Regions from separate parts of the Nocardia sp. NBC_00403 genome, predicted to be linked through region 2. Evidence: riboswitches for the same ligand, from Rfam matches in the RefSeq annotation. Region 2 holds a riboswitch; the other holds the start of a gene.
The links. A riboswitch is a leader RNA that binds a small molecule or an ion and turns the genes downstream of it on or off. The one in region 2 is predicted to bind glycine.
Positions count from the first base shown of each region.

Region 1 (4,418 bases), 3.7 Mb from region 2:
ATCATGTCACAGGGTGCTTCGCGCATGCCGGAGCTGAGCGTTAGCGAGGCGCAGGCATGAGTGAAATGCGCGTGATCGGCATTCGTGTCGAGCAGCCACAGAACCAGCCCGTGCTGTTGCTCCGTGAGGCGTCCGGCGATCGGTATCTACCGATCTGGATCGGACAGGCCGAGGCGACTGCGATCGTGCTCGAACAGGAGGGGGTGACCCCGATTCGTCCATTGACCCACGATCTGATCAAGATCCTGATCACCGACCTCGGGCACACCCTGAAGGAAGTGCGGATCGTGGATCTGCAAGAGGGCACTTTCTACGCGGATCTGGTCTTCGAGAACGATCTACGGGTTTCGGCGCGGCCGTCGGATTCGGTAGCGATCGCGTTGCGGGTCGGTTGCCCGATCTATGCCGAGGAACCGGTCCTCGAGGAAGCCGGATTGGTCATGCCGGACGAGCGCGAGGACGAGGTCGAGAAGTTCAAGGAGTTCCTCGAGTCGGTTTCGCCCGATGACTTCAAAGCCACTGACAGCTGAGGGATTTCGAACTTTCTTCTAGACCTCAACTACAGGTCGAGACTCTTACCGCGCGTCGCGTTTGGTCGGACGATGCCGCTCCCGGGACAATCAGAGGGAGTAACCTCGATAGTTGGGCCACGTCCGTTATGACTGGGTGTATGTGGTCAACGGAGCCGGGACATTGATGAGGCCAAGGCATCGGCGAAGCAAGGGAGTGGTCAGTGGCAGAGCAATCGCAGGGAGTGGTACAGCCAGGCCTGTTCCCGGACGATTCGGTACCTGACGATCTTGTCGGCTACCGCGTTCCCAGCGCATGCCAGGTAGCCGGGATCACCTATCGGCAGCTCGATTACTGGGCGCGCACCGGTCTGGTCGTGCCGTCCATCCGGAGCGCCGCGGGTTCGGGCAGTCAGCGGCTGTACTCGTTCAAGGACATTCTGGTCCTGAAGATCGTGAAGCGACTATTGGACGCGGGGATCTCGCTGCAGAACATCCGCATCGCGGTCGATCACTTACGCAGTCGCGGCGTGCAGGACTTGGCGGGCATCACACTGTTCTCCGACGGCACCTCGGTGTACGAATGCACCTCGGCCGAGGAGGTAGTTGATTTACTGCAGGGTGGGCAGGGCGTTTTCGGCATCGCGGTGAGCGGTGCAATGCGCGAGTTGACCGGCGCAATCGCCAACTTCCCAGCCGAGCGGGCCGTCAGCGGCAGCGCGAGCGAGCGCCCCGAGGACGAACTGTCGTTCCGGCGCAAGGCGCGGATGAACCAGAAGACCGGCTAGAGATTCTGTGGGAGTGCCCGTCGCCTGCGGCGGGCACTTTGCTTTCTGCGGAAAGTGACGAGGGCGACACCGCCATCCGGGGTCCGGTGGCGCGGTTCGTTGTGCGCGCGGCATAAACTAGCGGTGCGTCGCCGCCGTGCGGGAGAGTCCCGGTCTTCAGAAGAGTCCGGGCGCCGAAGGAGCAGCACCTCCCCGTCAACCTCTCAGGCAACAGGGACCGTACGGGCTTCGACGCCTCTGGAAAGTGGTGACCGCTGCAGACAGCGCACGGTCGCCCGCCCATGGGGAAAGGGGTCGCACCCCGAATCTCTCAGGCTCCACGACAGAGGGGGAGGGCTGGTATCCGTCGACCGCGTTGGTCGACCCGCCCGACCTTGGGAGCTGCTGCCGTGACTCGATCATTCGCCGACCGCCATATCGGACCCGACCGGGACGAACTCGCCCGGATCCTGGACCTCGTCGGCGTCGGTTCGCTCGACGAGCTCGCCACCGCCGCCTTGCCCGCGAGCATCCTCGACGGCTCCGGTCTCGATGTGCTGCCGCCCGCGGCCACCGAGCACGAGGTGCTCACCGAGCTGGCCGAGCTCGCCCATTCGAACACCGTCGCCACCTCGATGATCGGCCTCGGCTACTACGACACGTTGACCCCGCCGGTACTGGTGCGCAGCCTGCTGGAGAATCCGGCTTGGTACACCGCCTACACCCCCTACCAGCCCGAGATCAGCCAGGGCCGTCTCGAAGCGCTGCTCAACTTCCAGACCATGGTGTCGGATCTGACCGGTATGGAGGTCGCCAACTCCTCCATGCTCGACGAGGCCACCGCGGCTGCCGAGGCGATGACGCTGCTGCGCAGGGCGGGCCGGTCGAAGTCCGAGCGACTGCTCATCGACACCGACCTTTTCCCGCAGACCAAGACCGTGCTGTACACCAGGGCCGAGCCGCTCGGCATCGAGATTGTCGAGGCCGACCTCTCCTGCGGTCTGCCCGACGGCGAGTTCTTCGGTGTGCTGGTGCAGATTCCCGGTGCGTCGGGCCGGGTGGTGGACTGGGCGCCGCTGATCGAGGCGGCGCACGAGCGCGGTGCGCTGGTCGCCGTCGGTGCCGATCTGCTCGCGCTGACGCTGATCACGCCGCCGGGGGAGCAGGGCGCGGACGCCTGCTTCGGCACCACACAGCGGTTCGGCGTGCCGATGGGCTTCGGCGGACCGCACGCCGGATATCTGTCGGTGCACTCCAAGCATGCGCGGCAGTTGCCGGGCCGGCTGGTCGGCGTCTCCGTCGACGCGGACGGTTCGGTCGCCTACCGGCTCGCACTGCAGACCCGTGAACAGCACATTCGCCGTGAAAAGGCGACCTCCAACATCTGTACCGCCCAGGTGCTGCTCGCCATCCTTGCCGCGATGTACGCCAGCTATCACGGTCCCGACGGGTTGCGGGAGATCGCGCGGCGGGTGCACGGCCATGCACGGGCCATCGCCGCCGGACTCGACGGCGCTGTCGTGCACGACAACTTCTTCGACACCGTGCTGGTGCACGTGCCCGGCGGCGCGGAAGCCGTTGTGGCGAAGGCGAAGTCGCGTGGCATCAACCTGCGACTGGTGGACGCCGATCACATCGGCATCGCCTGCGACGAAGCCACCACCGCGGCGCATGTCGCCGCCGTGCTCGAATCCTTCGGTACCGCACTGTCTTCCGAGGCGTCGGCCCCGGCCGCGGGCGGATCGATCGAGACCCGCGCCTCCGAATATCTCACGCACCCGGCCTTCACCAACTACCACACCGAGACCGCGATGTTGCGATATCTGCGGCGGCTGTCGGACAAGGATATTGCTCTGGACCGCAGCATGATTCCGCTCGGTTCCTGCACCATGAAGCTGAACGCGACCGCCGAGATGGAGGCCATTACCTGGCCCGGCTTCGCGCGGGTGCATCCGTACGCGCCGGTGGAGGATGCGCCGGGGCTGTTGCGGGTGATCCACGATCTGGAGAGCTGGCTCTCGGCGATCACCGGGTACGACTCGGTGAGCCTGCAGCCGAACGCGGGCAGTCAGGGCGAATACGCCGGGCTGCTCGCCATCCGGCGCTACCACCTCGATCGTGGTGACACGCACCGGGATACGTGCCTGATCCCGTCCAGCGCGCACGGCACCAACGCGGCGTCCGCGGCGATGGCCGGGCTGCGCGTCGAGATGGTGAAGTGTCGTGACAACGGTGATGTCGACCTGGATGACCTGCGCGCCAAGATCGCCGACCACGCCGACCGGCTGGCCTGCATCATGATCACCTACCCGTCCACGCACGGCGTGTACGAGCATGAGGTCGCCGAGCTGTGCGCGCTGGTGCACGATGCGGGCGGTCAGGTGTATGTCGACGGCGCGAACCTGAATGCGCTTGTCGGACTTGCCCGTCCGGGTCGCTTCGGCGGCGATGTGAGCCACCTGAACCTGCACAAGACCTTCTGCATCCCGCACGGCGGCGGTGGTCCAGGCGTCGGCCCGGTGGCGGTGCGCTCGCACCTGGCGCCGTACCTGCCCGGCGATCCGCTCGAAACCGGTTCGCACGCGGTGTCGGCCGCCATGTACGGCTCGGCCTCGATCCTGCCGATTACCTGGGCCTACATTCGGATGATGGGCGCCGACGGTCTGCGCAAGGCCACGCTGACCGCGATCGCCTCGGCCAACTACATCGCCCGCCGCCTCGACGAGCACTTCCCGGTGCTCTACACCGGCGAGCACGGCATGGTCGCCCACGAGTGCATCCTGGATCTGCGCGAGATCACCAAGCAGACCGGCGTCACCGTCGATGATGTCGCAAAGCGTCTGGCGGACTATGGTTTCCACGCCCCGACCATGAGCTTCCCGGTCGCAGGCACCCTGATGGTGGAACCGACCGAAAGCGAGAACCTGGCCGAACTCGACGAGTTCATCCTCGCGATGACCTCGATCCGCGATGAGATCGACAAGGTAGCGGCCGGCGTGTGGCCGGTGGAAGACAACCCATTGCGCGGCGCACCGCACACTGCGGCGTGCCTCGTCGGCGAATGGGATCACCCCTACAGCCGGGAGGTCGCGGTGTTCCCGCACGGTCTGACCCCCGACCGTGGCAAGGTCTGGCCGTCGGT
Region 1 is NZ_CP107939.1:4,812,197-4,816,614, forward strand. Features, by position in the region: gene OHQ90_RS21350 (bifunctional nuclease family protein) at 57-530, shown strand; partial or broken gene OHQ90_RS21355 (MerR family transcriptional regulator) at 746-1,297, shown strand; glycine riboswitch at 1,427-1,527, shown strand; gene gcvP (aminomethyl-transferring glycine dehydrogenase) at 1,687-4,418, shown strand, end outside.
Region 1: linked by a shared signal. The riboswitch ahead of gcvP (aminomethyl-transferring glycine dehydrogenase) and the one ahead of glyA (serine hydroxymethyltransferase) in region 2 are both predicted to bind glycine.

Region 2 (4,418 bases):
CGAACGACTCCCGCGTACTCGCGGCGGCCCAGACGATCCACCGTCTGTTCCCGGCAGCCGAAACCGGCAGCCACTGAGACGGCGACCTGCGCTCGGGCGAGGCATCGCCCGGCCGCTCAACAGTCGACGACCGCGACCGCGAGGCCGCCGAGCGAGGTCTCCTTGTATTTGTCCAGCATATCCGCGCCCGTCGCGCGCATCGTCTGGATGACCTTATCGAGTGACACATGGTGGACGCCGTCGCCGCGAATCGCCATGCGGGCCGCGGTGATCGCCTTGACCGCCGCGACACCGTTGCGTTCGATGCACGGAATCTGCACGAGTCCGCCGATCGGATCGCAGGTGAGACCGAGGTTGTGTTCGATGCCGATCTCGGCGGCATTCTCGATCTGTTCGGGTGTGCCGCCGAGTACGGCGGTGAGTCCGGCTGCCGCCATCGCGCAGGCCGAGCCGACCTCGCCCTGGCACCCGACCTCCGCGCCGGAGATCGAGGCGTTCTCCTTGATCAGCTGCCCGATCGCACCCGCGGTCAACAGGAAATCGATCACGCTGTCGTCATTCGGGCCGGTGACGAACTGCTGAACATAATGCAGCACAGCGGGAATGATGCCCGCGGCGCCGTTCGTCGGCGCGGTGACGACCCGACCGCCCGCGGCGTTCTCCTCGTTGACGGCCATGGCGTACAGCGTGACCCACTCCATCGCTCGTAGCGGGTCGGTGTCGTCGGCTTCGACGGTCAATCGTTCGTGCAGCGCTGCCGCACGCCGCCGAACGGCGAGTGCGCCCGGCAGCACACCCGCCGTCGACGTCCCCCGCTGGACGCAGTCCTGCATGACCTTCCAGATCTCGAGCAGGTCGGTCCGGATCCGATCCGGACTGCGCCAGGTCATTTCGTTGGCCAGCATCAGCTCACTGATGGACAGCCCGGTAGCGGCGGTGCGGGCAAGCAGCTCCGCGGCCGAGGCGAACGGGTGCCCGACCGTGGTCCTCGTCTCGGCAGGCCGGTCGATCTCGGTTTCGTCCAAAACGAATCCGCCGCCGACGGAATAGAAGCGACGCTCGACGAGCACCTGACCTTTGGCATCGACGGCGCGGAACATCATGCCGTTGCTGTGGAAGACCGGTCGGATTCGCCAGAGCAGTTCGATGTCCTCGTCGACGGCGAAGCCGATCGGATGCACCCCACCGAGCCGCAGCGTGCCGGTGTCACGCGCCTCGGACGTGGTGGCGGCCACCACCTCCGGATCGACGGTCTCCGGCCGTTCGCCGGACAACCCGGCGACAATCGCCTCGATGCTGCCGTGCCCGCGCCCGGTCGCGCCGAGCGATCCGTAGAGCTCAACCCGAACACCGGTCGTATTGTGCAGCTGCCCATCGGTTTTGAGCTGCTCGATGAACCGGGCGGCCGCGCGCATCGGCCCGACCGTGTGCGAGCTCGACGGCCCGATGCCGACCCGGAACAGGTCGAAAATGCTGACCGTCATGCCCGTTCACGCAGACCGGGATACAGCGGGAACCGATCGACCAGCGCACCGACCCGCTCGCCCAACTCCTCGACCGGCTGCGCCGCGCGCAGCGCCGCGGCAATGATGTCGGCGACCTCGGTGAATGCCGCGGTGTCGAAGCCACGTGCGGCCAGTGCCGGTGTGCCGATCCGCAGACCGGAGCTCACCATCGGCGGTCGCGGGTCGAACGGAACGGCGTTGCGGTTCACGGTGATTCCGATCTCGGCGAGCCGATCCTCTGCCTGCTGGCCGTCGAGCTCGGAGTCGCGTAGGTCTACGAGCACCAGGTGCACGTCGGTACCGCCGCTGACCACGCTGATCCCCGCCGCCCGGCAGTCCACGGCGAGCAGTCGCTCGGCGAGGATCCGCGCACCCGCGAGCGTGCGTTGCTGGCGATCACGGAACGCCGCTTCACCCGCCATCTTGAAGGCGACGGCCTTGGCCGCTATCACATGCTCCAGCGGCCCGCCCTGCTGTCCGGGGAAGACCGCCGAAGCCAGCTTCTTGCCCAATTCCTCGACGGCGAGGATGAATCCACCGCGTGGCCCGCCGAGGGTCTTGTGGGTGGTGGAGGTGACGATGTGCGCGTGCGGCACGGGCGAGGGATGCAGCCCCGCCGCGACCAGACCGGCGAAGTGCGCCATGTCCACCATCAGGTATGCGCCGACTTCGTCTGCGATGCGCCGGAATTCGGCGAAGTCGAGGTGCCGCGGATAGGCCGACCAGCCTGCCACGATCAGTTTCGGCCGATGCTCATGCGCGAGCCGTCGCACCTCGTCCATATCGACGAGATGGTCCTCGGCCCGAACATGATAGGCCGCAACGTCATAGAGCCGACCGGAGAAATTGATCTTCATGCCATGGGTGAGGTGTCCACCATGATCCAGCGCAAGCCCGAGGATGCCGTCTCCGGGTCGCAACACCGCATGCATCGCCGCGGCGTTGGCCTGAGCTCCCGAGTGCGGCTGGACGTTGACGTATTCCGCGCCGAACAAAGCGCGTAACCGGTCGATCGCGAGTGATTCGATCTCATCGACATGCTCGCACCCGCCGTAATAGCGGCGGCCGGGATAGCCCTCGGCGTATTTGTTGGTGAGCACCGAACCCTGCGCCTGCATCACTGCCAGCGGCGCGTGGTTTTCGGAGGCGATCATTTCCAGACCGCGTTGCTGCCTGTCGATTTCGCGGTCGATAAAATGTGCGACGAGCGGATCGAATTCGCGCAGCGACGCGTCGAGCTCGGTTCGGACGGCGGTGTTGCTGTTTCCAGCGACCTGCAAGCGGTCGCCAGCGGTGACAGGTTCGGCCATGAGGAGCCTTTCGTCGACGCATGCGCGTAGGTGGCTCCTCCCGCTCTGTCCAATGGCCTGAGAGTTTCACGCACTGTGTTGGGACACTGCGCGTTTGCCCCGTCGGCGAGTGCGTGCGCACTGCTTTCCAGAGTTGCCTGTGCGCAGCGGTACTGGGCCTGAGAGATTCCCGGGAGGATTTGCTCCTTCGGCTCCCCACGAAAACCCGTGGAGATCTCCCGCTACGCGTCGAACGGCGATTATTCGATTGCACATCGAGCAACTAGTTTCGTAATACGCAACTGGTGCTCCATACGCAACTAAGTATTGGGCCGCCCCCACCCCTTGTCAACAGGAGCACCGATACCGATCGCCCCTCCTCGCGATTCGCCCCGCGTACGACGACCGCAGCGGGCACAGATCGCGAGAGCGGGTACGGATGTGGTCAGCCGAGGTACCCCAGACGGCGGCCGATGTCCGCGGCACTCGCGATGGTCAGCTCGGCGGCGCGGGCGAAACGTTCCGGAGCAAGGCGGTAGGCGGGACCCGAAACACTCAGTGCCGCAACGATTGCACCGTTGCTGTCGTAAACGGGCGCGGCGACAGCGTTCAGCCCGATCTCCAGTTCCTCGCGCACGCTCGCCCAGCCATTGTTCCTGACCTCGACGAGCTCGGCGGCCAGGTCGGCGACCTTGGTGAGAGTGTTGTCGGTGAACGCCTCGAGCTTGGCGCCGACCCGCTTACGCATCTCGCTCGGCTCGAGACCCGCGAGCAGCACCTTGCCACTGGAGGTGGCGTGCGCCGGGCAGCTCTGCCCCACCCAGGACCGCAGCGCGATCGAGCCGGGTCCCATCGCCTCGACGATATTGATGATCCGATTGCCGTCCAGGACAGCGAGATTAGTCGTCTCACCCGAGGCGATCGCGAGCTCGTTGCACGCGCCCTGGCTCTGCCCGACGAGGTCGACCTGCGCACTGGTGGATCCGGCGAGCCGGACGATGGAGAAGCCGAGCCGATACTTGCCGCGCTCCGAGAGCTGTTCGACGTATCCGCGCGATTCCAGCACGGCGACAAGCCGCGAGACGGTAGATTTGTGCACGCCGAGTTCCGCGGCGATCTCCGTGACGCCGGCCTGCCCCAGCTTGGCGATAATCTCCATGACCAGCAGCGCTCGGTCGACGGACTGCACCGCAGCCGTCCGCCCGTTGTCATCGCCGTCTCGAGTTGCCATCTCGAACGCCATTCTAAGTGGTCGTCGCTCCCAAGCTGCCGACACGTCGCTGCACCACGGCGATCTCCCGCAATGCATCGTTGAGCAGACTGCGATTCAATGGCGAAAGTTCCGACATCGTGATGATGTCGCCGGGACTGTGCCCGGCGGAGAGCTGCTCGACCTGATGGACCATCCGCATGCGCTGCAGCATGACGAAAACCTCGGTGAGGATGGTGGCATCGCGCTCGCTCAGCGCCCCCGCGCTCGCGGCGGCCGCCAACCGCACCGGCGTCGACGCCGTGGTCACGCCCGCCACCAGACCGCCCCATCGGGCGAGGTTGACGATCGGAGCCAGCGCGTGGCTCTTCAAATCGAATGTCCCGCCGCGCCGGGACAGCACATCCCGCAGCG
Region 2 is NZ_CP107939.1:8,545,813-8,550,230, forward strand. Features, by position in the region: gene OHQ90_RS38410 (PucR family transcriptional regulator) at 1-77, shown strand, start outside; gene OHQ90_RS38415 (L-serine ammonia-lyase) at 117-1,484, opposite strand; gene glyA (serine hydroxymethyltransferase) at 1,481-2,815, opposite strand; glycine riboswitch at 2,851-2,952, opposite strand; glycine riboswitch at 2,953-3,046, opposite strand; gene OHQ90_RS38425 (IclR family transcriptional regulator) at 3,240-4,025, opposite strand; gene OHQ90_RS38430 (putative nucleotidyltransferase substrate binding domain-containing protein) at 4,039-4,418, opposite strand, start outside.